Regions from separate parts of the Sphingobacterium sp. Lzh-3 genome, predicted to be linked through region 3. Evidence: riboswitches for the same ligand, from Rfam matches in the RefSeq annotation. Region 3 holds a riboswitch; each other region holds the start of a gene.
What was found. A riboswitch is a leader RNA that binds a small molecule or an ion and turns the genes downstream of it on or off. The one in region 3 is predicted to bind S-adenosylmethionine.

Region 1 (7,974 bases), 2.0 Mb from region 3:
ACGAAATACTCTACTGCTCTATTTAAAGGTGATATCGGTGCTGCACCAGGAAAATTAACAATCTACTTTCCCAATAAAAAGGCAATAATCGCAGATAATATGGGCTATCTGCTTCTGCCTATGCTTGCACTCCTATTCTTATTGGTGGGTTGTTTTGCATATACATTGATTATCATCTTCAGACAAAAGAAAGTTTCGGAAATGAAAACAGATTTCATCAACAACATGACGCACGAATTTAAAACACCTGTTGCGACCATCATGATTGCCAGTGAATCGCTGAAAGACCCCGACATCAATGCAGACCATAAACGTGTTCAAAAATTAGCCAATATCATCTATGACGAAAATGTTAGGCTAGGAAATCACATCGAACGTGTACTTGATCTAGCTCGACTGGAAAAGGAAACATTAAAGTTAGACCAGGTAGATGTGCAAATTAATGATCTTGTTTCAGCAGTTACCGACAGTATGCAGTTAAGGATGCAAAATATAGGCGGAAAATTTTCCGTAGATCTAGCGGCAACGAAAGATGTAGTTGTTGGTGACGAGCTGCATTTTTCAAATGTATTTTATAATCTACTGGATAATGCGATTAAGTACAACAAAGGAGATCTGCATGTGAATATACAATCAAAAAATGTCGGTGATACCATTGTCGTCACCATTGCCGACAACGGTATTGGGATGAGCCGGGATCACCTGCAAAAGATTTTCGACCAGTTCTACCGTATTCCAACAGGAAATGTTCATAATGTCAAAGGATTTGGTCTTGGCTTAAGTTATGTACAGGACATCCTGAGAAGGCTGAACGGAAAAATTACAGTTAAAAGTGAAAAAGATAAGGGCACGACCTTTGAAGTAATTTTGCCTATTAAAAAATAAAACGTTCCTTTTTTGTATATTTCCTCTTTAAAAAATTTCAAAGGTTGAGGAAAGCTGATTTATCAGCATCAAGGGACATTGGTGAAAATTAATATAATCATTATGCAAAAGATATTATTAGCAGAAGATGATCCTAATTTGGGGGATCTTTTAAAAGACTATCTCGAATTAAAGGGAAAATTTGACGTCACATTATGCACGGATGGAGATGAAGCGATTTCTCAATTCAAAAAAAATAACTACGACCTCTGTATTTTCGATGTCATGATGCCAAAAAAGGACGGATTTACAGTGGGGCGTGAAATCAGAAAAACAAACAATACAGTTCCTATTATCTTTGCCACAGCAAAGGGGATGATGGAAGATAAAACCGAAGCCTTCGAATTAGGGGGAGATGATTATATCACAAAACCTTTTCGAGTAGAGGAATTATTGCTCCGCATCAATGCTTTGCTGAAACGCAGTGTTCGAGACAAAGAAGAGGAAGTGGTTGCTGATAAATTTGAAATTGGCGATTATTTCTTTGATTATACAAGTCAGCAAATTTCTTACAAAGGACAGATGCAAAAACTATCCACTAAAGAAGCGGAACTACTACGCTTGCTTTGTTTAAAGAAAAATGATGTGCTGACCCGGGAAGAAGCTTTATTAAAAATATGGCATGATGACAACTACTTTACGGGTAGAAGTATGGATGTATTTCTCAGTAAACTTCGTAAATATCTAAAAGAAGATAGTAAAGTTGAAATTGTCAATGTACACGGAAAAGGTTACAAACTTTTGGTAAGCTAAAAGCATGGGGAATGAGAAACAGTCATTCCCCATTTTTTATGCTACACGGCGTATTGAAACAGGGCATACACTAAATCATGGATGAAAAGAAAAGAACAAAACAATTTTATCCTTAGTAGAATATAAAAAATTGACGCACTTTTATAAAAAATTTGCATTTCAAAAAGAAATGTTCTAACTTAGCGTCGCTTATAGAGAAAGGCAGAGGGAATAGACCCGATGAAGCCTTAGCAACCTGTCCCTTGACAAGGTGCTAAATTCTACCCTACTTGATATGGGAATGATAAGCCGAAGTCACCAAATTCTAGTGTGTCCTTCTCTCTCTAGCAAGAAATATAGTTGAAAAAGAAATATTAAAAACATTCATTATGTTATTGACTAACAATTTAGGTTACCCTCGTGTGGGCGCGTTCCGCGAATTGAAAAAAGCCAATGAGGCCTATTGGGCTAAAAAATCTTCTGTTGAGGAATTATTGGACACAGCAAAAAAAATTCGTGAAGGCAATTGGAAAACACAAAAAGATGCTGGAATAGATTTGATCCCTTCCAATGATTTCTCTTTTTACGATCAAGTATTGGATTTAACCCTTACTGTTGGTGCAATTCCTGCTCGTTACCATTCTTTATTGAATAAAGTAGACAACAATTACAGCTTAGATCTATATTTTGCCATGGCGCGTGGTTTCCAACAAGAAGGAATCGACGTGACGGCAATGGAAATGACCAAGTGGTTGGATACGAACTACCACTATATGGTGCCAGAATTCACAAAAGATCAAGAATTCAAATTGACGTCCGAAAAATTCTTAAATGAATATAACGAAGCAAAATCATTGGGCATCGATACTAAACCAGTTCTATTAGGTCCTATCACTTACCTTTTGATCGGTAAAGAAAAAGAAGCTGGCTTCGACCGCATCGATTTATTGGATAAACTTGTTCCAGTATATGAGCAAATATTAGCTAAACTATCTGAGGCCGGTGCGCAATATGTTCAGATTGACGAGCCTTTCTTAGCATTGGATTTAGATGCTAAAGTAAAAGCTTTATATCAACCTACTTTCGAAAAATTAGCTGCAGCAGCAAAAAATATCAAATTAATCGCGACGACTTACTTCGAAGCTTTAAAAGATAACGAAGATATCGCAGTTAACCTACCTATCCATGCTTTACATTTGGATTTGGTACGCGGTGAAAACCAATTGGATACGGTACTAGCTAAAGTTCCTGCTTCATTAACATTATCTTTGGGTATTGTAGAAGGCCGTAACATCTGGAAAAATGATTACGAAAAATCATTGGTTAAAATCAAACAAGCTGTTGATGCATTAGGAAAAGACCGTGTATGGGTAGCTCCTTCTTCATCATTGTTGCACGTTCCTTTTGACTTAGACAATGAACACAATGAGCAATCGCTACCAGCTGAAGTAAAAAACTGGTTAGCATTTGCTAAACAAAAATTAGCTGAGGTAAAAGACTTAGCCGTATTAGCAGAAGGTGAAGTTGATGCTGAAACAGCAAAACGCTTCGAAGCGAACAAAGCTGCAGCTGAAAGCCGTCGTACTTCTCCACTGATCCACAAACCTGAGGTTAAAACACGTACAAGCAATATCACTGATGACGATGCGAAACGTACTTCAGCATTTGCTGACCGTAAAGCAGCGCAACAAGCGAAGTTCAACTTGCCGGCATTCCCTACCACAACTATTGGTTCATTCCCACAAACGAAAGATGTTCGTAAATGGAGAGCAGACCTGAAAAAAGGTGCTATCACGCAGGCAGAGTACGATAAAGCAATCGCAGAAGAAACTGAAAACACAATCCGTCTTCAAGAGCAATTGGATATCGACGTATTAGTACATGGCGAATTCGAACGTAACGACATGGTTGAATACTTCGGTGAACAATTGGCTGGTTACGCTTTCACACAAAACGGCTGGGTACAATCTTACGGTTCACGTTGTGTAAAACCTCCGATTATCTATGGTGATGTATACCGTCCTGAAGATATGACTGTCCGTTGGTCTTCATACGCTCAATCATTGACTAACCGTCCGGTTAAAGGTATGTTGACTGGTCCGGTTACTATCTTACAATGGTCTTTCGTACGTAATGATCAACCGCGTTCAACAACCACTTACCAAATTGCATTGGCGATCTTGGATGAAGTACAAGCGTTGGAAAAAGCAGGTATCAAAATCATACAAATCGATGAACCAGCAATCCGCGAAGGATTACCGCTTCGTAAAGCTGATCAAAAAGATTACTTGAACTGGGCAGTACGTGCTTTCCGTGTTTCTTCATCAAATGTAGAAGACGATACACAGATTCACACACACATGTGTTACTCTGAGTTCAATAATGTCATCGAAGACATCGCTGCAATGGATGCTGACGTCATCACGATTGAGACTTCACGCTCTCAAATGAAATTGTTGAATGCTTTCGCTGGTGATTTCAAATATCCAAACGATATTGGTCCAGGTGTTTATGACATTCACTCACCTCGTGTTCCAAGCAAAGATGAGATGGTAGATCTATTGCGTAAAGCAAAAGCAGTAGTTCCAGCAGCACAACTTTGGGTTAACCCTGACTGTGGTTTAAAAACTCGTGCTTGGCCAGAAACCAAAGCGGCTTTAGAGTCGATGGTTGAGGCTGCGAAAATCTTAAGAGCAGAATAATTCTTAAACTATATTGATAAAGCCCTAGATGAAATTTCATCTAGGGCTTTTTTATTGGACCTTGGTTCGAAACAAAAACCGTCATCCGGATAATGTGAGCCTATTTTCGGGTGTTCTTCTTTTCTTTCTTGTTTTCCTTTTCTCTCCCGTTGTTAATTTCCTGTTTCCCCTTAATCCGATCTTCAATCGACTTCAGGCTTGACGAAAAATCAAGATCAACATTTTCAAGTTTTGCCATCTTTAACGCCTTCAATGCCTTTTTGTATTTTCTCAATTTTTCAAATAGAAGTGCTTTCTTGATCCATATCCCTGTCAAGGGCATCGCCGGAAGTGTCAAAGCAAATTTAATCGTCTTTTTTGCAGCTTCATACTCCCCCATATCAATCAGCGTCTGAATGAAATAAGGATATACTTCCAATGCCTGCACATTATGCACCAAAGCTTCCTGGAAATATCTTTTTGCCTGCTCATAATCCAATAGCTGTTCGGCATGAACTCTTCCCATCAAACACAGCGCCATTGTATTGGACTCATCATAAGACAGGGCATAGGATAAGGATTCCATGGTCTCCTCCAAATACATAGGATAGTTATCCAGTGCCTGAAGGACATATTTATTTACTGAATTCATAAAATTTTCTAAAACATAACATTCATATCCAGCTTTCACAATACCCTCGAAAGCAGCTGGATTTTTAAAACTCCATCATAAGCTAAGCATATTGGAACAGTGGGCCACCATTTAGAGCGCCAATTTTTAGCCAATATCAACGTAGATTACTTAACGTATTAAGAAAGAAGATTAGGAAAGGGCCGTATTCCGAAGAATATTCCCGAGAATCTTCTCTGTGGACGAAGCGGGATTTTCTAATATTGCAAACATATTCTTCCGTTTTTATTAATTACTCTGTTAAATTGCAAAGATTCAAAATATTTATCAAATCCCCAAAAACTTTTGATTATTAATCCGTTATATCTTACAGCACGATATTGGCATATTATTGTCGCATCAATTTCGCTGAAATTCAACGACTATTTCCCCATCTTTGGACTATGGAAAGTCAATCAGCTAATCAATTAATCAAACTATCAAGAAAACGTAAGGGACTAACGCAGCAGGAACTCGCCGATCAGGCGGGTGTATCGCTAAGAACAGTGCAACGCATCGAAAAAGGCACTGAAGAAATCAGTGGATTTAGTCTCAAACAGATCAGTCAAATCTTGGAAATACCTTTAGAACAACTCATTATGCCAAATGTAAATCAAATCAGTATCGACAACAATCAAACAGGAAGTATTAAAGCGCTATATTTAGCATCGCTCACCTTTCTGGTCAATCCATTATTAGGATTACTGGTCCCAGCGATTATGGGCTATACGAAGCAAAACAAAGATGCCTTATACAGTAAGCACCTAAAAAAAATAATTGTAATACATGCTGTTGGACTATTTTTTCTCGGAAGTTTCATAGGCTATATCATTATTGCAGATTTTTTTAAGATTTCGCTACCGTCTTTTTTAAGCGATATCTTTAATAGCGCCTACTTTTTACTCATCCCAGTATGCTATTACCTATTGATTCTAACCTTCACTATTTTTAATTATATCGCAATAAGGAAGGCCAAGCTCAGTTCAGCAAACTAGACCAATACTAAGGAATCTGTTGCGATTAAAATCACAGTGGTTTCTTTTGAACGATCAATACCCAATCATTCTCCAGCAACAGATAGCCTGTTTCATAAATAAAGTTATAGGTCTGGCCCTTGTTATTGGAAAAAGTATGTGTATGGAACTTAAAATCAAATCCCAACCGCTTTAACTTTTCCCGTTGTATCTTGACCATCCCCTCCCCACTCAACGCATCCAATAAAATGCGGCGGTTTTTTCGTAAGATATTATTCACATTGCGCACCATATTGGTCTGGTCGCTATTTAATTTGTTGTTATAGGCGTTCCGGCAAGCATCATCACAAAATCGCTTGTCAGAACGGCCATATACACCCTTGCCACATTCAAGGCAGACTTTCTCGACAGAACTCATAACGGAAGATTAAACGACAACAAACGGTTACAATCGACTATAGTCGAATACAAATGGTAAATAGACGACTATATTCTTTTCCCCGCCCCACCTTTGCTTAAGATCATTTGGCATCGATAGCCAATGACCGTCAACTAAAATAAGAATTATTAAAAACATTTAAAAATTAGACACATGAGCACATTACGTAACAAAGTACAATTGGTTGGGCACTTAGGAAACGATCCATTAATCAAAACAACTTCCACCGGCACAAATTATTCCATATTACGTCTCGCCACCAATGATCTTTTCAAGAACAAAGCCGGCGAGTGGGTTGAAGAGGTCCAATGGCACACACTCGTGGTTTGGGGTAACCAAAACAACACCATTGAAAAGAAATGCAAACGTGGAACCAAACTCATGGTCGAGGGCAAACTTACCTATCGTAACTATGAGAATGCAGATGGGGTAAAACAATATGTTACAGAAATTAAAGTAGATAATTTCTTGGTATTATCAGATCCTAACAATAGTAAAGAAGAGATATCTATTCCTCCTGATGAGAACGAGGATGATTTACCCTTCTAGTATGACCGAACAGGTAGGGCATTTTTACTGCCCTACCTATTTTACTGTTCTCAGCTTACTTTGTCAAACTAGCCGTTAGCGCCTTTCCTAGATTTTCCGCATAAGCCTTCCACAATTTGGCATCTTCCGGTGTAAACTTAGAAACAGCTTCAGTTTCTTTGGTAGCCCATTCCTGTCGCTTGGACGCAAGCTCCTTCAGCTTAACAACATCGCCACTTTTAGCAACAGCGATAAATTCCTTAATATATTTTGTGTAATCTTCCGCCAATTTTTGTGTCTCAGCAGAACTAAATTTAGGTATTGGCACTTCTCCCCCTCTATTCTCCGACAGCGTTTTGGCCGTATCTTTTTTTATGTCAATTGCAGCAGTCGTATCTTTTACTTCGATTTTTTTAGTCGTGGAATTATTACAGGAAACAACAAAAAATCCAGCAATTAATGCTAATAAAGTTATTTTCTTCATCTATTTAAATTTAGTTTTTTAGCCATGGTAATTTAGCCGTTTTGGCATGTTTTACTGAAACTAAACTAATTTAATTACAATGCCCGACTTCACAAAATCTTTTTGTGGGCATTCACATCTGCAGACCTGATTTTGTAGCCTTCTTTTCTTGCAGGGAAGTCAGCATCAGATCAACTTCAAAGCCGCATTTAGCAGGGGTATAACAGGGGGTTAGCAGGGGGTTAACAGGGGTATAACAGGGGTAAATCCCTGCTAACCCCTTGTTACCCCCCTGTAAGTAGAGTACAATGACACCATTAACCTCGAATATGGTAACAATATATAAATACGCCCGATACCGGCAATACCAAATAAACAGCAGGAAAAAGTTCCATGCGATTAGATTCGCTCAAACTTGGCATACAATTTCCAGAAATAGGCTTTCTCTCCCAAAGTGAAATCAACCTTCTTCCAGACATTTAAGGCTAAACTAATCTCCTTTTCCTGCAAACTGTATTTTCCAATAAAGAACTCTTCCTCGGAAAAATACAAACCAAAGGCCT
Region 2 (7,974 bases), 1.0 Mb from region 3:
ATCTACTTCAGGGGTTTGATCGAAGATCAGCCGTCTGATTAGTATTTTTTTTGAATTTATTTACTGGTTATATTTTAGTATGTATGTACAATCAAAGTTATGGAAAAATGTCAGTATTTAAGCTTTAATAACGTTTTATTTGGTTAGTATTTAAAATTTTACAAATTTAGGCATTATAGTGAGGCCTTTCCCGTAGTTAAATCGCGTAAGAAAATAGAGCTCATGTTTATACATACTATATTTTTTTGTAAGTTTGCTGTAGAACCTAATTGAAAACAATGGTAAAGCGTATCATTTATTATTTTTGTAGTTTATTTGTAAGTACGACGGCTGTTTTTGCACAGCAGAAAACAGATTTAACCGTTTTTGTAAAACCTAATATTGGATCCGTTCATAGCCGGTATTTCTTTTATACACCAGCAGCAGTACCTTTTGGAATGGCTAAGCTAGCGCCGAGCACAAATGGAAGCTATGGGAACAAGTCAGGCTGGGAAGCTGTGGGGTACGATGATAGGCATGGGTCAATAGAAGGATTCGCTAATTTTCACGAATTCCAGGTAGGCGGAGTGGTATTTGCACCGTCCGTTGGAAAATTGAAGACAACTCCTGGTCAACTTGATTGTCCACAAAGCGGCTATCGTTCTGCTTTCGATAAGAAAGATGAGTTTGCTACTTCTGGCTATTACCGCGTCAAGTTAAAAGATTATAATATACTTGCGGAGCTCACTGCAACCAAGCGCGTCGGTTTTCATCGGTATACTTTCCCAAAAACGGAACAAGCCAACCTTATTTTCGATATTGGCCATGTTATGGGGGAAAGTGGCCCTGTCGTTGATGCTGAAGTGAATTATGACAAACAGCACGTCTGGGGATATGTGGTTACCAATCCTGTATACGTACAAAAATATCAGCAGGGTGCTCATGTTAAGATGTTTTTCTTCGCGGAGATAAACAAACAGCCTAAATCTTTTGGAACATTTAGCGATTCCACGACTTTCGATCAACATAGCCGTATAAAAGGAAAGGGGGCCGGCGTGTTCCTGAAATTTGATACCCAAGTAGGGGAATCTATCGAAGTCAAGACCGGCTTGTCTTATACATCTGTGGAAAATGCACAACTGAATTTGCTTAAAGAAGCAAAGGATATGTCGTTTGATACTGCAAAGAAAAATGCCTTGCAAACCTGGAATAGTGAACTGGGAAGAATTTTGGTGGAAGGGGGGAAAGTGGACGACCGCATTAAATTTTATACTGGATTGTATCATGCTTTACTGGGTCGTGGGCTTTCAAGCGACGTCAATGGTGCATATCCCAAAAATGATGGCTCGGTAGGGCAGATTGCTCTAAATAAACAGGGGCAACCTATTCATCATCATTATAATACCGATGCGATCTGGGGTGCATTTTGGAATTTGACACAGTTATGGTCCATTGCTTATCCGGACTATTACAACGACTGGATTCAGAGTCAATTGTTGGTCTATCGCGATGCAGGTTGGCTAGGAGACGGTATTGCCAACAGTAAATACGTTTCGGGTGTAGGGACTAATTTTACAGGTTTGGCAATTGCAGCGGCGTATAATGTGGGTATTCGTGACTATGATGTGAATCTTGCCTATGCTGCGGTGCGCAAAAATGAATTGGAAGGGAAAGACCGTCTGCCTGGAGCGGGGAAGTTAGATGTGGGCGTTTTTGTCCGTAAAGGTTATTCTCCGTATATAAAAGATGATAATGGCAGTCCCGAATTAATGACCAATGGATCTCCTTTTGGTGCTTCGCATACCTTGGAATATGCTTTTTCTGCCGGTGCAGCCGCACAATTTGCAAAATCATTGGGGCACCAAAAAGACTACATTAAATTTCAGGGATTATCCGATGGATGGCGTAATCTGTACGATACCACAACGAAGTTTATGCGACCAAAGGATAGTACTGGGCGGTTTATTTCAAACTTTAACCCTTATGAACCATGGCGTGGATTTCAGGAGGGAAATGCTTGGCAGTATACCTTCTATGTTCCGCATGTCCCACAGGAATTGGTTAAACTGGTTGGAAAGGATCTGTTTAATCAGCGGTTGGATAGTATTTTTACGGTGTCGCAGAAGAATGTGTTTGGAGGTGGTACACAAATTGACGCTTTCGCAGGGATTGAAAGTCTTTATAATCATGGTAATCAACCGAACCTGCATATCTCTTGGCTGTTCTATTTTTCTGGTAGACCTGATTTAAGTCAGAAATGGGTACGGGCAATTTGCAATGAGTTTTATGGTAATGATGCAATACACGGTTATGGCTACGGACAAGACGAAGACCAAGGACAGCTTGGCGCATGGTATGTCTTGTCGAGTATCGGCCTATTCGACGTACGAAGTCTCACCACCGAGAAGCCCGCACTTCAGATTGGCGCGCCACTTTTTGATCGGGTAACGATACAATTGCCGGAGAAATTAAGAAAAAATAAATTTATCATTCAGGTGAAGAAGGAGCAGGCCAATAGTTATATTATTGATCAGGTTCGGTTGAATAACCGCCTGTGGAAAGGTTGGCAGCTGCCTTTTGAACGTCTGGTAGAAGGCGGGATTTTAGACCTCAAGTTGAAAGGCAACTAAATTTAAGCAATAAAAAAATAGCCCCATTCGGGGCTATTTTCAAGGTAGGTTGGTTTGTTGATTGCCTACGCGATTTCAGCAATAAAATTGCCTTCTTGATCCAAATCGGCTTTGTGAGCTGCGATTTGTTGAAGATTAATATGTCCTATGACATATTTGAAATCTGGTGCGTAATATCGTTCTGTGATTTCACCGAAATTTAACTTTTCAATCAGTGCATCATCGGTGTATCTCAAATAAACCTTAATTAAATAATCTTGGCTATAATTTAATGTGCTGGATTCCAAATGTTTTTTGTATTCATAGCGGTATCCATAGCGAAGGGCAGCGATATCCGATAGCACAGCAGAGCCCGTCGGGTGGCCACCGGCTCCTTTACCATAGAAAAATTGTTCGTCTGCAAAGGCTGCTTTTACCAATACACCATTGTTCTCATTTTCTACATTATAAAGCATGCTGTCTTTGCCTACTAGGCGTGGTAATACGTAAAGTACAACTTTATTGCCGTCGATCTCTTTCGCTGTTGGTATCAATTTGATCTTGAGGTTCTTTTCTTTAGCAAAACGAATATCTTGCTGTCCCAATTTGTCTATACCAATATTAAAGACATCGTCTGGTTTGACATAGATCCCGTACGCATGGGAAGCAACAATACATACTTTAAATTTTGGGTCAAACCCACCGACATCAAGGGTGGGATCTGTCTCAGCAAAACCAAGTTCTTGCGCTTTCTTTAAAGCATCTGTATATTGCTGGTTTTCATTGAAAACTTTAGATAAAATATAGTTGGACGATCCATTAAAAATACCGCTGACAGAATGAAGTAATTCATTGTCATAGTACTCTTCTAAATTCCGTATAATGGGAATACTTCCGCAAACTGCACCTTCGTACAATAAACTGGTGCCATATTCATGTTGAATATCAACTAGCTCTTCCAAATGGCTGGCAATCATTTTTTTATTGGCAGATACCACATTTTTACCTGATTTCAAGGCACGAACAGTTAGTTGATAGGCTGCTTCGGCATCATCTATCAGTTCGACAACAGTATTAATGTCTGGGTCACCTAAAATTGTCTCCGCGTCGGTAGAAAATAGATCTGCTGGTAGCGAGCGTTTTTTATCACCGTTTTTAATGACAAATTTCTTGATCTCCAGATTAAGATTTTTAGTTTTGATGATATCGTAAAGACCTTGGCCTACAACACCAAACCCAAACATCCCTATTGTTAATTTATTACTCATATCTCTTCTTAAATTCTCTTATATGTATTTTATTCTCTTATACTAATTCGTTGATGTACACTTTTTGCTCCTGCAGAAAGCTGCTGATAATTTTAGTGAGTTTTTTTGTTTCGATCAAAAATCCATCGTGACCATAGGTAGATTCAATCTCCTGGTAGTGGGCATTGGGAATATGTTGAGCGATAAATTGTTGCTCTTGTGGAGGAAACAACAAATCTGTATTGACGCTCAGCACTAAAGTTGGGCAGTCGATGCTCGCTAAAGCGGATTCGATAGATCGTCTTCCACGACCCAAATTATGGCTGTCCATTGCTTTGGTTAGGAAGTAATAGCTGTACGCATTATAGCGTTTCACCAATTTTTCACCCTGATAGTTTTGATAGGAGGATGCTTTATAATGATCGAGTTTTTCTTTATCATCCTCCTTTTGTGTGTTGGCATACGTTGTATAGTTGCGGTAAGACAACAGTGCCATAGCGCGTGCAACTTTTAAACCCTTAGCTCCGCCATCGGGATGATTGGCGTAAAAGGTTCGATCAGTTGTAATGGCAAGACGTTGACTTTCATTGAATGCAATACCCCATGGTGAATGGACGGCATTTGTTCCAACGACGATTAGATGGTTGATGGCTATACTGTGCGATACGGCCCATTCCAATGCTTGTTGACCGCCCAATGAGCCCCCAATAAGGATCTCTATTTGTTTGATATCCAGGTGGTCTGCAAGAGATTGATGGGCTTTGACCAAATCCCTTACTGTAAATTCAGGAAAAGATAAGTAGTAAGGTTGTCCAGTAGCTGGGTTTATAGATAGCGGATTACTGCTATTATATGCTGATCCGATGACATTGGCGCAGATAATATAATAATCGTTTGAATCAAACAATTCACCTGTTCCAAAAAGACCTGACCACCAATCCAGTACATCCGCATTGGCCGTTAGTGCATGGCAAACCCAGATCACATTACTGCGATCTGCGTTGGGTTTGCCAAATGTTTCATAACTGATTTGTAAATCAGTAAGCTCTCTTCCATTTTCAAATACAAAAGGCTCCGGGTGCAGATAAATATGCTTACTCATTTTACGTTTACGTTTTAAGCCGAAAAAATCTGATTATTTAATTTTATCAAAAGCTTGTTGTAAATCAGCTTTGATGTCATCAATATGTTCTATTCCTACAGAAAGACGTAATAAACCTTTGAACACTCCAGCATTTGCCTGATCTTCATCACTCAATTGTTGGTGAGTAGTCGCTGCCGGATGGATAATCAATGACTTCGTATCACCAACATTGGCCAGGTGACTGATTAATTCTAAGCTGTCGATAAAGCTATTGGCCTTTTGTGCTGCGTCACCTTTGAGCTGAAAAGAAAGCACTGCTCCATAGCCATTTTTAAGGTATTTTTGTGCGTTAGCGAAACTCGGAGAGCTTTTTAAGCCCGGATAATTTACTTTTTCTACCTGTGGATGCGCCTCAAGCCATTTAGCTACCTCTAAAGTGTTGTCTACATGGCGTTGTACCCGCAAAGATAGGGTTTCAAGTCCTTGTAATAATAAGAATGAATTGAAAGGGGAGAGTGCTGGTCCGAAATCCCGAAGCCCTTCCACACGTGCCCGAATGGCAAATTGGATATTTCCAAACGGTCCGCCTTCACCGAAAACTTCGGAAAAAACTAAGCCATGATAGCCTTCAGATGGTTCGGAAAATTGCGGGTATTTTCCGTTGCCCCAATTATAGTTTCCGCCGTCGACGATGACACCGCCAATGCTTGTACCATGTCCACCGATCCATTTAGTAGCCGATTCAACCACCACATTTGCACCATACTCCAAAGGTTTAAATAAATAACCTCCAGCGCCAAAAGTATTATCGACGATTAACGGTAGGTCATATTTTTTCGCTACTGCAGCAATTTTCTCAAAGTCTGGAATATTGAAACTTGGGTTTCCAATTGTTTCAACATAGATGGCCTTTGTTTTATCATCAATGAGGGCTTCAATTTTATCTGCCTCGGCGTCCGTTGCAAATCGAGCTTCGATGCCCAGGCGTTTAAAAGAAACTTTAAACTGGTTGAATGTACCGCCGTATAAGTTGGATCCGGCAACAAAATTGTCACCACTTTCCAAGATATTATTTAATGCAATAAACTGTGCCGCCTGGCCAGATGCAACAGCAACAGCCGCGACTCCACCTTCCAGTGCCGCAATACGTTGTTCGAAAACATCCGTAGTAGGATTCATAATCCGTGTATAAATATTGCCGAACTGCTTTAATGCAAATAAGTTTGCGCCGTGTTCGGCATTTTCAAATACAAAAGATGTTGTTTGATATATAGGAACTGCTCTAGATCCCGTAGTAGGGTCAGCGACTTGGCCAGCGTGAACCTGAAGAGTTTCGAATTTTAAATTTTTGTTTGAAGACATAATATATCAGATTTTAAGGGTTCAAAAAGAAATTGCTAAGTAAAAAGAGAAGCATACACACCTCCTTGAAGGGTCTGTTAAATCTTTATCCAAGAAAAAGGAAATGATTTTTAACAAGCGTGGAAGTGCATATGCATACGCATTCGCATCAATACAGTGGTATGATGGCTTACACTTTCGCTTATCGTGCGGCTCACTTGTGTTGAACCTGAATTTTTAATGGACTTCAGTAGTTTAATAATCATTGTCTTATGTTATTTATATGCTCCAAAACGATATTGTTTTGGACAGGAATTGGCACCTTTTCAAACAAATTGAAGGTTGCCAGTGGGTCATTGAGCCAGTCTCTCGCCACTTCTTTATAAATCAAGACCTACTGATTAAGGGAGGTGTTGATTAGAATCTTCTTTCGAAGACGATACAAATATAAATTCTTTTTTTATTAAAGCAAAAGAAAAGCTATTTTTTAGTTAAAGGAATTTTGAATAACATACCGATCGGATCACATATTGTCCCATGAAACTAGATAAGTAACTGCCAATCGGGTATTATGATTTCTTTAAGTTGATCCGTTCTGCAATTTGATTTAAATCTGTTAAAAGAGGTTTAAGTGCATCAATTCTACTATGGATATCATACGTCAGGTGGTGATTCGTCTTTTTGTTTAACGATAGCGAAAGACCCACCAAATGGGAGTTGACCTGATAAGAGAGTGCCTGAAAATGGTGGATATGTGACCAATCCATCCATTTATGCTCGGGTTCTTTTTTCATTTCATTGATAGCGTCCGAAAACAGGGCCATGGCAGTCTGTGCTTTTTTGCGAGCCAGTCGTATATCAAAGGAACTTTGTCTTTCGTCCGACAGACGGTTATTGATGATCTGGAAATAATGTTCGTTGTAAAGAGATACCTCTTTTGCCAGCTGAACCATGCCAGTGCTCTGGCGTACAGGTATCAAGAAATAACCTGCTATAGCCAAGAATGCTCCAATAAGTGTAAAAAGCATTCGGCTGCCTAAAATGAGATTGATATTGCCTTCAAACAAATTGAGCGCAATCACAATTCCCAAGGTAATAAAGATGACACTGACCATGTAATTAGATCGATTGAATAAAAAGAATCCGAAAAGACCTAATGCAGCTATGGTAAGAAGAGCCGGGAGAAAATGAATAGCAATTAAGCAGAATATGCCAACTATTATACCCGAGAATGTGCCTACAATACGCTCTATATTACGCTTTTTTGTCATTGAAAATGCTGGTCTGGCAACAATAGCGATCGTCAATAAGATCCAATAGGTATATTTAAAATCCAGAAACAAAATACCGATCAATGCGCCTGTTCCAAAAAGAAGAGCCATCCGAACGGCAAATCGAAAAAGCGGGTTATTCAGATGGAGTTTACTTTTTAGATCAGCGAGATTGCGCAAAGGTCGATTGATAAATTGTTGGTACTCACTGCTGTCAATCTTATCCTGGATTTCCTGATTTTGATAAAAAGCCACCTGAATTCGGTTGAGTACATCAATAATTGCTTCGATGTTGCTTATGATCGAACATAATATACTTTTTGCTTGACAGGCCTGCTCTTCTTGAATTTCTTTTAAATCCTGTAAGAGGGCATTAATTTTAAAGTTATTATGATATAATTGATGTGCATACCGAAACCTCTTGTTAGGTTGTGAAAAGCTAT
Region 3 (7,974 bases):
TTACGCCAATTTGTTAACAGCAGGCCCCCCATTTCAGATCGATGGTAATTTTGGTGGAGCAGCTGGTATTGCCGAGATGCTGGTGCAGTCCCATCAGGATACGGTGTATCTTCTACCGGCGGTGCCTCAAGCCTGGAGGAAAGAAGGCCGGGTGAGGGGCATGCGCATCAAGGGAAATCACACGCTAGATATGGAATGGAAAGATGGTAAGATACTGAACTATCAGATTTATTCACCCAAATCACAACAACTTAACGTATGTATAGATCATAACTGGATCGCCTATCGTACAAAAGAAAAATAACAAAACATAGCGTCCTCAACCGAATTGGAACATGCAATTTTTTGCATGATAGGGGATGCTTTGTGCCAAAAATTTCAAAATAAAAGCACCTTATAAACAAAAAAAGTAAATATGAAAACAGAAAAGACAAGACAATGGCCTTTGATCAAGGGCCTGTCCTTCGGTCCTGAGGCCAGTATAATGGCACTCTGTCTTTCGATAGCTGTACCCTACACGGGCTCCGCTGCATCTCTAAGAACGACAGACCGTCGTTTTGCCCCAACAGAAAAAGGCCTTTCTGCCGTCCTCGATGGGATAGGTCAACAGCGCACAATAAAAGGAAAAGTGCTGGATAATACAGGGCGCCCGCTACCCGGCGTGACAGTACGGGTCAAAAATGCAACGCAGGAAACGCAAACGGATCCGCAGGGGCAATTCGAACTCAGCCTGACAGGCGGAACTGCCGTACTGACGTTCTCTTCTTTGGGATTTGAAACCAGGGAAATGGCTGTTGCTGCCAATGAGGGAACCGTGAATGTGCAGCTGAACGACGCTTCGTCGAGTTTGGAAGAGGTTGTTGTGGTCGGTTACGGTACACAAAAGAAAGTTAATCTAACCGGTGCCGTGGCTACAGTGAGTGGCAAAGATATGATCAAACGGCCCGTTGTCAATACAGCTTCCATGCTGCAGGGGGCAGTGCCGGGTGTTCAGATCAATCAAGGGTCAGGAGAACCGGGCAATGAAGGCGTTTCCATCCGCATTCGTGGTAAGGGTACCTTTAGCGGCGCCGGGTCGGATCCCCTGGTGCTCATTGATGGTGTGCAGGGAAAATTCTCCGACGTCAATCCCAATGATATCGAAAATGTCAGTGTGCTGAAAGATGCCGCCTCCGCAGCAATCTACGGCTCGCGTGCAGCCAATGGCGTTATTCTGATCACGACGAAACAAGGGAAATCGGGAAAGACAACCGTTCAGTATGACGGAAATGTGGGTATCTATAAGCCTACGAAAATGTTTGATCTGATCACCAATTCGGCGCAGTATATGGAATTATATAACGAAGCGCGTAAGAATTCCAATCTCAACGATGGCCTATATCCCGCCGATGTGATCGCTGCCTATCGCAACAGCAACGATCCTGTAAAATATCCAAATACGGACTGGCTGGGGCTTATTTTCCAAACAAAACCGACGTATACCCATAATCTCGGTATCCAGGGCGGAAACGAGAAGACAACCTTTAACGTTGGTTTGGGCTACGTCAATCAGGATGGAATGATCAAAGGTTTTAACTATGACCGTTATTCCGCCCGCCTCAATCTGACGACCAAAATCTCGGAAGGTATTAAATTCGGAACAAATATCTTGCTCAAAACAGGGCATACCGAATCTATCCCGGGCGGATCCAAAGACCTCTTCCTGTCGGCCATGTCGCAGGCACCAACTTATGGCCCATTTTTGCCGGATGGTAGCGGACGTTACACGTACAAAGCTTACGACTGGGAGTACAACAATAAAAATCCTATGGCCGTATTGGATCGGAAATTCACGTACAATACCGACGACTATGCGGCTAATTTACAAGCCTGGATGGAGGTACAGCTGTTTAAGGGGCTTTCCTGGTACACCAAAGGGGCCTATAATTTCAATATGGACAAGTACAAGGATTATAAATCAACGTTGGATGAATATTATTACCATACGGGCACGCTCGGAACAACATTGGATCTTGGAAAGGGCCTTACGGATCAGGATCAACAAACAATATACACCAATTTATTTACTTACCTGAACTATGATCGCGCGTTTGGCGCACACCACCTCAAAGCGCAGGCCGGATATAGCATTGAAAAAAGTAAGTATACCTACCTTCAGGGCTTCAGACAGAATTTTGTCGACGATACACTAACAGAATTAAATGCGGGGGGATCGGATATTCAACGGGCAAACGGAACCGCCAACCAATGGGCGCTGATCTCGTATTTCGGCCGGTTGAACTATGATTATCAAGGGAAATACCTCTTGGAAGCCAATATGCGTTACGACGGTAGTTCCAAGTTTTACGGTAAAAACCGTTGGGCAGCCTTTCCTTCTTTCTCTGCAGGCTGGCGTGTATCGGAAGAATCGTTTGTCAAGGAATTCGCTTCCGGTTGGTTGGATAATTTGAAGATCCGTGGATCTTGGGGGCAACTTGGAAACCAGAATGTGGTGGATGTGAATGGCTATTCCTTAAATTATCCATACCAGCCTGTATTGGGACTTACAGGTAATTATTCATTTGATAACAATAGTCTGCAATCGGGGGTGGCACAGCAAAGACTGACCAACCCACTGATCAAATGGGAAACAACAACCATGACAGATGTTGGGGTAGATTTAAGCCTGTTCAAAAATTTGGATATTACTTTCGATTGGTATAAGAAACGGACAACCGACATCTTACGCCCTTCGCAGATCACGGCAATCGTAGGATTGGGCGCCCCAAATATCAATGACGGTATCGTTGAAAATAAAGGTGTTGAATTAGGAATTACCTATCGCAATCAGCTTACCACGGGCGCATTGGAAGGTTTACGCTATCAGCTAGGGGCAAACCTCGATCGTTTCAAAAACAAGCTGGTCAAATTTGGAGAACCTGAAATCGGAGGCTATACGATCAAAAAAAATGGCTATGCAATGGACAGCTTTTATACCTACGAAGTCATTGGCATATTCCAGTCAGAAGCAGAAGTAACAGGTTCGCCTAAGCAGTTTAATGATAATACACTGCCCGGCGATCTGAAGTATCGGGACGTCAATGGGGACGGAAAAATAGATGCCAACGACAGAACAATGATAGCCGGTGTGGATCCAAAGCTGAACTATAGTTTTAATCTAAGTGCTAGTTTTAAAGGTTTTGACTTTTCGGCCCTATTACAAGGGGTATATGGCGTCAAATCCTATGTTTCGGGCTGGGGTGTAACCCCATTTGTACAGGGTAGCCCGCCGACAAAAGACTGGTTAGACCGTTGGACTCCTGAAAATCCTTCGACAACGATGCCCCGTATTTATTGGGGTTGGAGTGCTCCGGAGAAATTCAGCCGTGCTTCCAGCTATTTTATTCAGGATGCCTCATACTTCAGGTTGAAAAATCTTGTGTTCGGATACACTTTACCTGAAGGGCTCTTGAAAAAATATAAAATTGACCGCCTAAGGGTTTATTTTTCGGGTGATAACCTGCTTACTGCGACCAAATTTAAGGGCTTGGACCCTGAACGCTATGGAAATGGTGATCTGGTACAGTATCCACAAAACAAGATTTATTCATTTGGTGTACAAGTTAACTTTTAAGTGCTATGAAAAAGAAATTTATAACAGCGTTGATGCTATCCGGCCTATTTTTAGCTTCCTGTAACAGTGCCTTGGACCTCAACCCTTTGGATCAGATTGCTTCGGACAATTATTTTAGCAAAAAATCGGATTTTGATAATGCTTTGGCCGGTGTATATGCCTCGTTGCAGAGTGAAGCCTTTTCTTTTGGGATGCCTTTCCGGGATTGTCTGACCGACAATGGCTACAATCAGTTCAATTCGGGTAGCGTCAATGAAATCGTCGGTGGGAACTTAAATCCGACCACCGGGGGCTACGAAACCGGTATTTATAACGATGCTTATGTAGGTATAGGACGTGCCAATCGCCTGATCGAAAAGCTTCATGGCTACAATGGCGCCGATATGAACGATGGGGAGAAAAAAAATATGGAAGCCGAAGCCCGCTTTATTCGTGCTTTTGTGTATTTCCAATTGTACAGTATCTATGGTGAAGTGCCACTTGTACTGACTCCCCTCAGTTTGGAGAATCAACGTCAGCCAAAGGAAACTGCGGAGAATATTCTAAAACAGATTCGGGCCGATCTGGATTTCGGGATCGCCAACTTAGCGGCTAAACCTTATTTCAACAATGGGGGGCATGCGACCGCAAGTTCTGCAAAAGCCTTGAAAGCACGGGTTTTACTGTTTGCGGCTTATGGTGACAAAGGGGTGCCCGATTTAGCAATTCTGAAAGAGGTAAAAGATTTATGCACCGATGTCATGAAAGAGTATACCCTGAGTACGGCTTTTGAAAATGTCTTTCGCGATGCAACACAGAAGAATAATACTGAGATTATCTTTTCGGTCAATTTTCTGGCACCGAATAATACAGCCCCCTGGGACATGTACCTCGGCGATTGGATAGCAGCTTCACCGTTGCAAAACCTCGTGGATACCTATGAATGCAAAGATGGTCTGCCTTATGGTGAATCACCTTTGACTGACCGAGCCAATCCCTTCAAAGATAGGGATCCGCGCTTGAGCAAAACAATTTTCGTGGATCATCCCGACTTTGGCGGCGGTAAGATCCATACACCGTCCAATCCGCGGCCTACAGGTTATGGGGTGCTGAAATTTTTGGATCCGGCCAACTTACCTTTTGGCTTTTCAACATTGAGCCAACAGGATGCTGTTGTACTGCGGTTTGGAGAGGTGTTATTGATGTATGCCGAAGCACAAAATGAAATCGCCGGACCAGATCAATCGGTTTACGATGCTATGAATACATTGAGGAGCCGCGTTCAGATGCCCGGGTTCCCTGCCGGTTATACCAAGGAAAAAATGCGCGATCGTATCCGCCACGAAAGAAGGGTTGAACTTGCTTTCGAAGGACTGCGGCATTACGACTTGATTCGTTGGCATATCGCAGGCGAAGTACTCAATGCGGTCAAAGACAGTAAAGTGCCCTATCATTTTGAAGACAAATTTTACCGCTGGCCATTACCACAAACAGAAATTGAGAAAAGCGCAGGTGTGTTAATTCAGAATCCAAACTATAAATAATAAGATTATTGCCTTCTTTTAAATCGGCAATTTACTAAACCAACCACAGCAGCGCGCACGAAGTCCTTTCGATGCGCGCTTTTTTTTGCCGATAAAGATTATTGTAAAGGAATCAGGACATTCTGTTCCAAGCGTACAGGGACATGCTTCACCGAGGTAAAACCGTCTTCCTTGGAAATGATGTTGGAAAGATCCAGTCCTCTTTTGGAGAACGTACTGATCAAAGCTGTTCTAAAGGTTGCCTTGGCTGAACCCCAGCCTTGTCCCAAAATGGTGTCATTGTTGAGCTGGATCAGTTCATCTGTTGAGTAATAACTGAATTTTTCCAGTAAGTGTTGGTAAAGATTTGTTGTAGTAGCCATACAATTTAAAAATTTAAAAGATTAAACCATAAACTGTATCCAGATCTTGTTGGGGAAAATAATCGTTCTGTGACGTTTATTTTGGTCGAAACCCGTATTAATTTACCACCGCGGTGCCTGCACTCGGTTGGTATTGCATCATGCAATTCTGAATACTCTACAAATATAGTAGATTATTTTTTATAATAAAAAATATTTTTGTTTTTAAGGGTAAATGAACTTTAGCAACAGGAATAGGGCGGTCAAAAGCGAGGCGCATTGTTGGCTGTGATTTGGTTATGAAGCGGATAGCTGGGCGAAAAATTTATCATGTTACTGTAATCTCATCGAAAATACTTTTAAAAATAGAGATAAGACAATACTTTTGCGCCATGAATAGAATTGCGGAAATTAACGAATACATTGCTACCGAACGCGAGGTATTATTGCAACACCCCTTGTATCGTAAGATCAAAACGATCAAGAATCTACGTTCTTTTACAGAAGGGCATGTGTACGCTGTATGGGATTTTATGTCTTTACTAAAAGCTTTACAGATTAAATTGACCTGTACGACTTTACCTTGGTTTGCGAGTGAGCATCCATCAACACGCTATCTAATCAACGAAATTGTATTGGCTGAGGAATCGGATGAATACATTGATGGTCGTCGTTTGAGCCACTTTGAGATGTATCTGGATGCCATGGATGCTATGGGTGCCGATCTTCATCTGGTCAATAAATTTATTGCTCACGCCAAAAAATCGAGCAACATATTCGATGTCATTGCAACGACCACATTGGACAAGCGGATCAAGGACTTTTTGAATTTTACATTCGAAGTGATTGCTGAGGGCGAAGTGCATAAAATAGCTGCAGCATTTACATTTGGACGCGAAGATCTTATCCCGGGAATGTTTACCTCTATTTTGGAAGAAATTAAAACAAATTTCCCTACAGCCAATCTGGACAGCTTTATCTATTATTTTCAACGTCATATTGATCTGGACGGCGATGAGCATGGACCTTTGGCGATGCAGATGATCACAGATCTCGCGAAGGACGATGAGGTTAAATGGACGGAAATGAAGGAGATTAGTAAAGTTGCGCTACAAAAGAGAATACAGTTGTGGAATGCAATAGAAGATTCCTTATACGGATAGTTTGGTTTTATACCATCCGGAAAGGCCTTTCAAATCAACGTTTGAGAGGCTTTTTTTTGTGCTTTAAAAAAGGATATGGTAAGATCTTCTTGGCAGATATTGGTCTTTTTGATTGAATTGATGAAAAAATGTCTTTTTTCCATAACATATTGGCGTTTGTGAAGAAATCCAAGTTCCAATAAGTGTCTAAGTTTGCAACGCAAAAAAATTACATAGCACACGTGAACTTTTTTCCTCCCTATTGGGCAAAAGGCATACTAACCATAGGATTGTTAGTATGCGCTATTTCGGACACCTTCGCCCTCGATTCTTTGCGCATGTCCCTGAAAGACATGATCGACAAAGCACTACAGAACAGTAAATACATTGAGCAGTCTTATTTGCAGCTCAAAGAAACTGAGGTGGCGGTACAGCAGCAACGCATGGAGTTGCTGCCCAAGATTTCCGCCCGAGCTTCTGCTAGTTATGCGAGTAATATGCCTGTGTATGATCAGGGGCTTTTAAATAAACCCGCCCAGCATGATATCATTCATTACTTGTACGATAGCGGCCTGGATTTTTATCTGAACCTCTACAACGGGCATCGGGACCTGATGAAAATTGAGTCCAAAAAATTGGAAAATGAGCTGGCTAGAATCGATTGGAAGAATGCCGCGGCGCAGACGAAATTGGAGGTTTGCAATCTTTTTTTGGATTTGGAACTGTCGTATAGTAACCGATCTTTAATCGAGCAGGATATTGCTGATCAACGGGCACAGCTCAAGGAGATTGAGCATCTGTATAAGGCGGGTGTTGTATTGCACAGTGACGTCTTGCGTATTTCGTTGGAGCTTTCGAAGCGGGAACTGTTGCTCGTGCAGATCGGTCATGATATTCAGGCTGCAAATCAGAAGCTGCAGCTAATTGGTGGTATTACTGCGGAGATTGTGCCCCTGCCCGAGCAGTTTCAGGTGGAAAACCCCAGCTATGAAGCGCTTGTTGCCGAAGCGCGAAGCCATGCTTTTTCCCTCCTAAAATCCGAACAGGAAGTGGTTATGAAAAAGTTGTCGGTCAAACAGGCGCGATCAAATTATCTTCCTGAGTTGGGCTTGACCAGTACATTCACTTTTGCCAATCCACAGGTTTTCTTGTATCCCTATAACCCCAGCTGGTATAATCTGAGTATCACAGGGCTCAAATTAACCATACCGATCTCGGCAATTTATCTCAATAAAAACGTGGTGCGCGGAGCACAGATCGCCTTGGATCGACAAGAGGTAAAACACCATCATGAAGAGGAGATTCTGGAAAATCAACTATTACAGGCCCTGTTGGATTATCAATTGGCTATTAAG
Region 4 (7,974 bases), 980 kb from region 3:
GACTCTTGGGGTAAGGAAGTAAAGAAAAACGCGTAAAACCGTAACCCATAAAAAGAAGCGGTTGGAATCACTTCCAACCGCTTCTTTTTATCGTGTATTCTTATCCCCTAAATTCTCCAACATGCCGGATTTATATCCCCATTAATCTGGCTAAACTACAGCTCTGTCAACCTCTTGGAACATCAGCTCTCATAGATAAAGCTTCCCAAAGAATCCACTCCTGCTCGAAAATGACCACCTTTTATCAGGTTAGCTCGTTCTCAATCCAGATAACTGCTTGAAAACTGCCTGCCCGTTTACTTTCTTCGAACTGAAAAACTACAAGAGAAGATTTATGCTTTCCCGTACTTCTCTTTTTTTACAGCAGTAATTTATAAAGGTACATCATCTGCAATAAGAAAAACATTGTATCATTCATTTTTCAACCTGATTATCGTCACTCTTTTGCCGTGATTTTAGCAATAGTTTTACAGCAAACAAATACCCTTAATGATATGAAAAAGCTACTTTTAACTGCACTGACCTTCACCCTAGGCGCACTAAGTTTACAGGCACAAACAATCCCTAATCAACGCTGGCAAATGAGGCTCAGAGGTGTGACAGTCATGCCAAACGAATCGGCCAATATTAATACCATAGGCGGAGACGTCGACATCAATACGAAATTTATCCCTGAACTGGACTTCACCTATTTCTTCACAAAAAACATTGCGGCGGAATTGATCCTTGGGACTACAAAACATAAAGTCAATACAACCGGTTCAAATTTAACTGCCATTGGTGGTAGTTCATCCAGCAATGTCGATCTTGGCAGTGTATGGCTCCTTCCACCCACACTGACTGCTCAGTATCATTTCTTCCCCGATGGTGCCATTAAACCTTATGTAGGTGCGGGAATAAATTATACCATATTCTATAGCGCCAACGCGGGACAAACGGTAAAAAATGTAAAATACGATAATGCTTTCGGTTTTGCGACTCAGCTGGGAATTGATTTTAAGCTATCTGAAAAATATTTCGTGAATCTGGATGCGAAGTATATTCTTTTAAAAACAGATGTCAATGTTGATGCATCAAACCTCGCTCCCAACTTATCCATACCGGCAAAAGTTGACATCAATCCCTTCCTGCTCGGCTTTGGAGTCGGCATGAAATTCTAATCATTTGGCTCATTCCCTATCCTATATGTATCGAGGCCTCTTCCAATATTTTAGAAGAGGCCTCATCTGGTTTTTTTTTACCTCAAGCACAGCAGTCAATTTGCGGTTTAGGCAGACCGCGTAAATTTGGTTCAGTATGTCATCAACATTATTCTACTCCGTACCAATTTTGATATTGCTGTCTCAAGCGCTCAACACGTGCCAATCGCTTGGTATCTTTTGCTTCCAATAAAATAGCCTTGTACCGGTCTACAGAATCCAAACCGGTCTGAATATCATTCCACTCGAAGCTCAGGTTTTTCTTATCCGTCACCAACTGATGTAGATACTCCATATTTTCAGTCACATAATCAAGGTTTCGGTCCATCATCCTGTTGGCTAGCTGAGGTTGTCCCGAACGATATAGACTGTCGATAATATCGGCATAATTGATGGCATCCGACATCGCATATACACGATCGGGTAATTGATCGTATGCCTTTTTCGCTACTTCCCCAGCTTGTTTGACCTGACCATTGGCCAAGAGCATCCGGGCGGCTTTTCCAAATATATCACGGGCGTACATACTTGTAAAGCGGAACGAATCGGTATCTAAATACTGTGCATTTTTAACATTGCCCCACTGATACGTATGCATAATATTGTTATATAATGCTTCCATGTTAACTAGCCCGGCCTGTTCATTTCGTTTTCCTGTCGACTGATCTGTAGCAGCGACAGGCATCAATCGGGAAGTAAAGCCCTCATTGACCAGGTATTTATCCAGGCCCAATTTAATGTCACTTGGCAGCATGTTCGAAAAATATATCGGTCTGTCCCAATGGTTATTTTCAAGCACCGATAACAGGGTTAAATCCGCCCTGGTCAGATGATCATTCGGAATTTCCCATTCCATTGCAGAAACAATAGCACCTTGAAAATAAGCCGGAACCGCATTCTTCTTAACCACCTCCTCTTTATCAACGCGCAATCGGACCTTCTTGGAAGGGAAATAATTTTCCATATCACCTGAATTCAGCTGAACCTTATACTCCGGATCATCCGATGTGACAAACTGTAATAATTGCTGTATATCCACCGCATTGTCAAGCTGTCTATCCACAAAAGGGATATAATCACGAACGCCTTTTTTCGTCTTTTCAGCTGGGATCGTCACGGGAAGACCTGCCGCTTGATACGTCGGCTGCTTGGCCTGCTGCATATACCAATCGCCAGTCAGATAACTTAATACCACAACCCGAACATCCGGACGTACTCCTTCCACTTCTTGCAAATACCATACAGGAAATGTATCATGATCTCCATAGGTAAATAGAATAGCATTTGGAGCGCAGGATTCTAAATAATTACGTGCCATATCCCTTGCCAGCGATTTTTCAGAGCGATTATGATCATCCCAATTTTGATGGACCAAAATAATGGGACCGCCCAATAAAGCGAAAGAAATACCTGTGGCCAACGCATACCGTGTTTGTACAAAACGATTGAGAAACCGAACAAATGCTATTGCGCCCAGTCCGATCCAGATCGCAAACGCATAAAAAGATCCTACGTAAGCATAATCTCGTTCCCGAGGTTGCATAGGAGTTTGGTTGAGATAAACAACGATCGCTATACCCGTAAACACAAACAGTAAGGTCAAGACCACGGTATAAGGTTTATTGTTTCGATACAACCAGATTGCACCGGCTATTCCCAGTAGCAAGGGAAGGAAAAAATAGGTATTCCGGCTCGGGTCATGCTCCTGCGATTTGGATATTTTATCTTGCCCTCCCAAACGCCAATTATCCAATGGTTTAATCCCCGACAACCAATTGCCGTCACTATAGGTCCCATACCCTTGCCTGTCATTCTGTCTACCGACAAAATTCCACAAGAAATATCGGGTGTACATATCCCCCAGTTGAAAATTAAAAAAGAACTTAAAATTATCCGAGAACTGTGGTTGCTGCCCCTCCTTCAAATTGAGGTAACTCCTATAATAAGCCTGATGGGCTCCATCTTGACTATATATGCGGGGAAAGAAAGTTTCCTTATCAAACGTATACTTATCGACCTGACTAAAAGGAATATAACCAGACTCATCTTTGCGATAAGCGGTTTTACGCTCCACATCAACGGCTTGCGAATCATAATAGGGTCCTTTGAATAAAGGTTCGCGGGCATATTGCTCCCGGCCCAGATAACCCAAAAAAGAAAACACATTGTCCGGCGCATTATTGTTTAACGAGGGATTCGCTTTTCCACGGATCAAAACCATGGTATAGGAACTATACCCAAATAGAATAAAACAAAAGACCAGCAACCCGGTATGCAGTGTGTATTGCCGCTTTTTATAAGAATAATATAGGCCATAAATGAGAAAGCTCCCCAACAGCAGACACAAAAACAAGATGCCTGAGCCAAAACCTAAACCTAGTGAGTTTACAAATAAAAGGTCCACTTTCGCTGCTAAACCGACCAACCATTGAATAATTCCCCACAATACGGCTCCCAAGATCAACACTCCTAACAAGAAAGCTTTTATTGTACCTTTCGCACTGATCTGTCCTGCTCTCCTGAAATAGACAACCATCGCTATAGCCGGAATTGCCAACAGATTTAATAAGTGCACTCCGATCGAAAGGCCCATAACAAAAGCAATAAAAACCAGCCAACGATCGCTACCTTCCTCATCTGCACGGACTTCCCACTTTAAAATTGCCCAAAAAACAATTGCTGTACACAATGAAGACATCGCATATACCTCGGATTCAACAGCCGAATACCAGAATGAATCACTGAAACAGAAAGCCATTGCACCAACTAAACCCGCTGCAAAAATTTGGGAATAATTCGATAATTGAACGTTCTCTTGCCTGTTGAGTATCTTTTTGGCAATTGCTGTTATCGTCCAGAATAAAAATGTAACAGTAAGCCCACTGCAGATTGCGGATCCAATATTCATCCAATAGGCGATTTTACCTGCATTACCCAAAGCTAGGTTGGAAAATATATTCTGAATAAGAAGAAATAATGGTGCTCCCGGCTGGTGTGCCACTTCCAGCTTGTAGGCACAGGCAATAAATTCACCACAATCCCACCAACTTACCGTCTTTTCAACGGTGGCGATATAGACACATGTAGCAATTAGTCCGCAAGCAAAGCCGAGTAGAGAATTTAATCTAGTGTACGTCATAAGGTCAATTTGGTCTATTGTTAAAATCTTTTTTAGCACTTTTAAGTTAAAAAGTTATCCTGATTCCAATAAGTTAATTAACACTATTTAACACAAGTATCTGACTATAAACAGGCTATTAAACCCTGAAAATAGCGATCGACCTAAACCACACGATCGAAATTCTGAACATATTTTAGGCTTTCACAACGAATACTGCCATAAAAAAAGGAGCTTATCAGCTCCCTTTTCGTATTACTTTTATGAGTTAGGCTAGTTTTTCAACAATCTTCTTTGTTGGACCAGGATTACTCATCGTATAGAAATGTAAAACCGGAGCGCCAAATTTAATCAGCTCCTGACATTGTTGCACCAACCACTCTTCACCTACTTGTCTGACGTCGGCATTCGTTTTACATGCTGAAACAGCATCGCTCAGTTCCTCTGGAATATCTAAATGGAATATCCTTGGTAGGGTAACCAACTGTTTTTTCGTTGTCAGTGGTTTTAATCCCGGAATAATAGGCACATGGATTCCATTGTCCCTACATTTTGTTACAAACTCTTTGTATTTTTCAACATTAAAGAACATCTGAGTCACAATAAACTCTGCTCCCATATCGACTTTTTGTTTCAGATATTTAAAATCAGTATTGAAATTTGGCGATTCAAAATGCTTTTCGGGATAGCCCGCTACTCCGATGCAAAAATCAGTCTTTTCCGATGTGATAATGTCTTCATGCAGATACTTTCCTTTATTCATATCCGTTACCTGTTCAAGTAGGTCTGTTGCAAAAGCATGTCCACCATCGGTCGGTATAAAATCGGCGTCGCCCTTACGTGCATCTCCCCGCAATACCAAGACGTTATCTATCCCCAGGAAGTTCAAATCGATCAATGCATTTTCAGTTTCCTCTTTTGTAAAACCACCACATATCAAATGGGGCACCGCATCTACTTTATATTTATTCATGATTGCAGCACATATCGCCACTGTCCCAGGACGTTTACGATAGGAAACGCGTTCCAGTAATCCACTCGCATGCTCTTTATAGATATAATCTTCCCGATGGTAGGTTACGTCGATAAAAGGAGGTTTAAACTCCATCAGTTCATCCATGGTTTTAAAAATACTTTGGATGCCCTGCCCTTTCGCCGGTGGCAATAGCTCAAAAGAAAACAATGTTTTTCCTTTGGCATTCTGGATATGATCGATAATCTTCATTAAAAAACTGTTTTTAGTTTGGTTGGCTTACATCGAAACGCACACGTCGAGGAATCGTTTATCTACATGTAACTTATCTTTCCCACATGGAGTAGGGTAGAATTTAGCACCTTGAACAAGACAGGTTGCTAAGGCTTCAACGGGTCTAGTCCCTCGGCCTTTCTCTATAAGCGTTGCTAATATCGTTTTAAAAAATCAAACGACAAAAATATTTTTTCGAAAAGGCAAAAATAGTGGCAAAAAGACTGCAATAAGTACGGCTTCGGATTTATTCCCAAGCAATAATAGAAATTTACGCTCCAACAAAAGTAAAAGACTTAAAAAAACAGATAAAATTAACGACCGAGGATCATTGACAGCGAAGAGATTGCCTACGTCACTACAGGATCGGCTAAAGATTCGTTGCCAGGGAATTTCGTAAATTTTTGAGATAAAATGTGATCAGTAAGAGTCCGGTAACATGGTACTCTTCTTTCGATCCATATTTAAAACCATCAAATAAATATTGATAGGCAACTAATGCATTTTGTTCATTGTAAAACAATTCCTTCCAGGATTCAGGAACATCTTCCCACTTCTTTAGCACAATGCCATTCTCAGCATAAATAATTGGTGATTCAACACCATCCAATCGATAATCGTGATGTGTGCCAGAACTTGATATGTGCTGGAAATAAGCGATAGAATAATCTACAAAATTCAGTGTCCGGGTCTTTATCTCCTTTTCACTTTCTGATTTTACAGGGGCATTTCGCCATAGATTCACCTGGCTATCAAATTTGCTCGGGGTCTCCCGGATAGGAGTTTTATCTAGCGCAAAGTTGATATAAAGTCTTTCGCTAGTGGGTACATGCGCTGAGCTAAACTGTGAAAAATCACCTCTCAGCTGAACAAAATCGCCTTTTACCTTAACAATATCTAAGGCGAGGCTACCCTTTTTCTCATCATTCAATTCTAATCGATCGCCGTTGAATCTATACTTGCCGAAGAGTAAGATATCATCGATCGCCATCACAAACTTATCTTTATCCTGGAGTGAGAGAAAGGACCGGTATAGCATAGGATCATTACCATAGGCATCTGCCTCCACATTTTGGGGTGATTCTCTTTTTACTTTATGATACTCCTCATTTGAATAGCCCAGTATCATTTGGTAATTGCCTTCAGGAAAGTCCTTTTTCTTCCCAAAGAAAGCACAAGAAGACAACGAGAATATAAATAGCAGTAGTAATAACGGTTTCAAAATCAATCAATAATTATGGCCAGTAATAATATACAGACCAAGATAAGAAATTACTGCAATAGTTTGTATACTGCTATTTATTTGAATAAGCCTGGCGATATGCTTATTCTTTATAAAGATCCACTAAGCCTTCTGGCAATTCAACTTCAATGATCTCCTCTTCGCCATCGATTCCTAAGATCAAATCATCAGACAACGGGAACATCAGTTCTTTACCGTCCATATTTACCGAAGCGACAAACTGTTGTGGAAATTCCTGGACGTCTGTTATTTGCCCCAGTTCACCATGGTTTTCATCAATCACTAAAAAACCGATTAAATCAGTATATCTAAAATCGTCTGGATCACGCTCGGGCATCTTATCATTGGAAAGATATAGCTTTTTACGTACAAGTACTTGAGCCTTATCGATATGATCCACATCCTCAAATGTCACATAGGCTGTACTATTTTTTTGAAATTTAATGGTATCAACAAAATAAGGAACAAGTTTTTTGTTCACTTCCACAAAGACAACATCGATATTCAAACTCTCGTATTCCTCGAATTCAAAAAATAGTTGTACTTCTCCTTTAAGACCTCTTGTTTTACTGATGTAACCAATGTAAAAGCTTTGATCAATAGTCATATATTTCGTATTTAGCGATTAGCTGTGAGACATGATTTGGCAAACCATTAGCCTATTGGCTGTTTCAAAAAAAGCCGGCTCAAGATTGAGTCGGCTTTCTCGAATACTTTATGAAAGAATTAACCTTCAGTTTCTTCTGATGCAGGAGCTTCAGTCTCTTCAGCAGCAGTTTCTTCCGCTACAGGAGCATTTTTAGCAGCTACAGCAGCAGCTTTTTCTTCTTTTTTCTTAGCTTCAGCCACTAAAGCAGCTTTTTTAGCTTCAGCTTTAGTTTGAGCTAAACCATCTTTTTTACCAGAGATTCTAGCTTCTTGAGCGTCAGTCCAAGCTGTAAATTTAGCTTCAGCAGCAGCTTCATCAAAAGCACCTTTTTTCACACCACCTTGCAAGTGTTTTTTGTAAAGAACACCTTTATAAGAAAGGATAGCGCGAGCAGTGTCAGTTGGTTGAGCACCTTTATTCATCCAATCCAAAGCTTTTTCAAAATCCAAAACGATAGTTGCTGGATTTGTGTTTGGGTTGTAAGAACCAATACGTTCGATGAATTTACCGTCACGTGGA

Region 1: another riboswitch for S-adenosylmethionine. It lies ahead of metE (5-methyltetrahydropteroyltriglutamate--homocysteine S-methyltransferase); the one in region 3 lies ahead of ACLCDV_RS20180 (5-oxoprolinase).
Region 2: another riboswitch for S-adenosylmethionine. It lies ahead of ACLCDV_RS15980 (O-acetylhomoserine aminocarboxypropyltransferase/cysteine synthase family protein); the one in region 3 lies ahead of ACLCDV_RS20180 (5-oxoprolinase).
Region 4: another riboswitch for S-adenosylmethionine. It lies ahead of metF (methylenetetrahydrofolate reductase [NAD(P)H]); the one in region 3 lies ahead of ACLCDV_RS20180 (5-oxoprolinase).

The regions. Positions count from the first base shown of each region.
Region 1 is NZ_CP177226.1:577,931-585,904, reverse strand. Features, by position in the region: gene ACLCDV_RS02300 (sensor histidine kinase) at 1-885, shown strand, start outside; gene ACLCDV_RS02295 (response regulator transcription factor) at 988-1,677, shown strand; SAM riboswitch class I at 1,864-1,967, shown strand; gene metE (5-methyltetrahydropteroyltriglutamate--homocysteine S-methyltransferase) at 2,046-4,358, shown strand; gene ACLCDV_RS02285 (hypothetical protein) at 4,459-4,989, opposite strand; gene ACLCDV_RS02280 (helix-turn-helix transcriptional regulator) at 5,412-6,002, shown strand; gene ACLCDV_RS02275 (hypothetical protein) at 6,034-6,399, opposite strand; gene ACLCDV_RS02270 (single-stranded DNA-binding protein) at 6,574-6,969, shown strand; gene ACLCDV_RS02265 (hypothetical protein) at 7,025-7,432, opposite strand; gene ACLCDV_RS02260 (helix-turn-helix transcriptional regulator) at 7,811-7,974, opposite strand, start outside.
Region 2 is NZ_CP177226.1:3,784,983-3,792,956, reverse strand. Features, by position in the region: gene ACLCDV_RS15995 (GH92 family glycosyl hydrolase) at 279-2,609, shown strand; gene ACLCDV_RS15990 (homoserine dehydrogenase) at 2,675-3,856, opposite strand; gene ACLCDV_RS15985 (homoserine O-acetyltransferase family protein) at 3,894-4,937, opposite strand; gene ACLCDV_RS15980 (O-acetylhomoserine aminocarboxypropyltransferase/cysteine synthase family protein) at 4,971-6,281, opposite strand; SAM riboswitch class I at 6,537-6,649, opposite strand; gene ACLCDV_RS15975 (FUSC family membrane protein) at 6,830-7,974, opposite strand, start outside.
Region 3 is NZ_CP177226.1:4,782,501-4,790,474, reverse strand. Features, by position in the region: gene ACLCDV_RS20195 (glycosyl hydrolase family 95 catalytic domain-containing protein) at 1-304, shown strand, start outside; gene ACLCDV_RS20190 (SusC/RagA family TonB-linked outer membrane protein) at 416-3,613, shown strand; gene ACLCDV_RS20185 (RagB/SusD family nutrient uptake outer membrane protein) at 3,619-5,136, shown strand; gene ACLCDV_RS20180 (5-oxoprolinase) at 5,235-5,498, opposite strand; SAM-I-IV-variant riboswitch at 5,566-5,659, opposite strand; gene ACLCDV_RS20175 (DUF3050 domain-containing protein) at 5,870-6,640, shown strand; gene ACLCDV_RS20170 (TolC family protein) at 6,862-7,974, shown strand, end outside.
Region 4 is NZ_CP177226.1:5,765,127-5,773,100, forward strand. Features, by position in the region: gene ACLCDV_RS24145 (glutamine--tRNA ligase/YqeY domain fusion protein) at 1-36, shown strand, start outside; gene ACLCDV_RS24150 (OmpW/AlkL family protein) at 495-1,160, shown strand; gene ACLCDV_RS24155 (DUF2723 domain-containing protein) at 1,309-4,338, opposite strand; gene metF (methylenetetrahydrofolate reductase [NAD(P)H]) at 4,586-5,542, opposite strand; SAM riboswitch class I at 5,613-5,715, opposite strand; gene ACLCDV_RS24165 (hypothetical protein) at 5,934-6,785, opposite strand; gene rimM (ribosome maturation factor RimM) at 6,889-7,413, opposite strand; gene ACLCDV_RS24175 (30S ribosomal protein S16) at 7,533-7,974, opposite strand, start outside.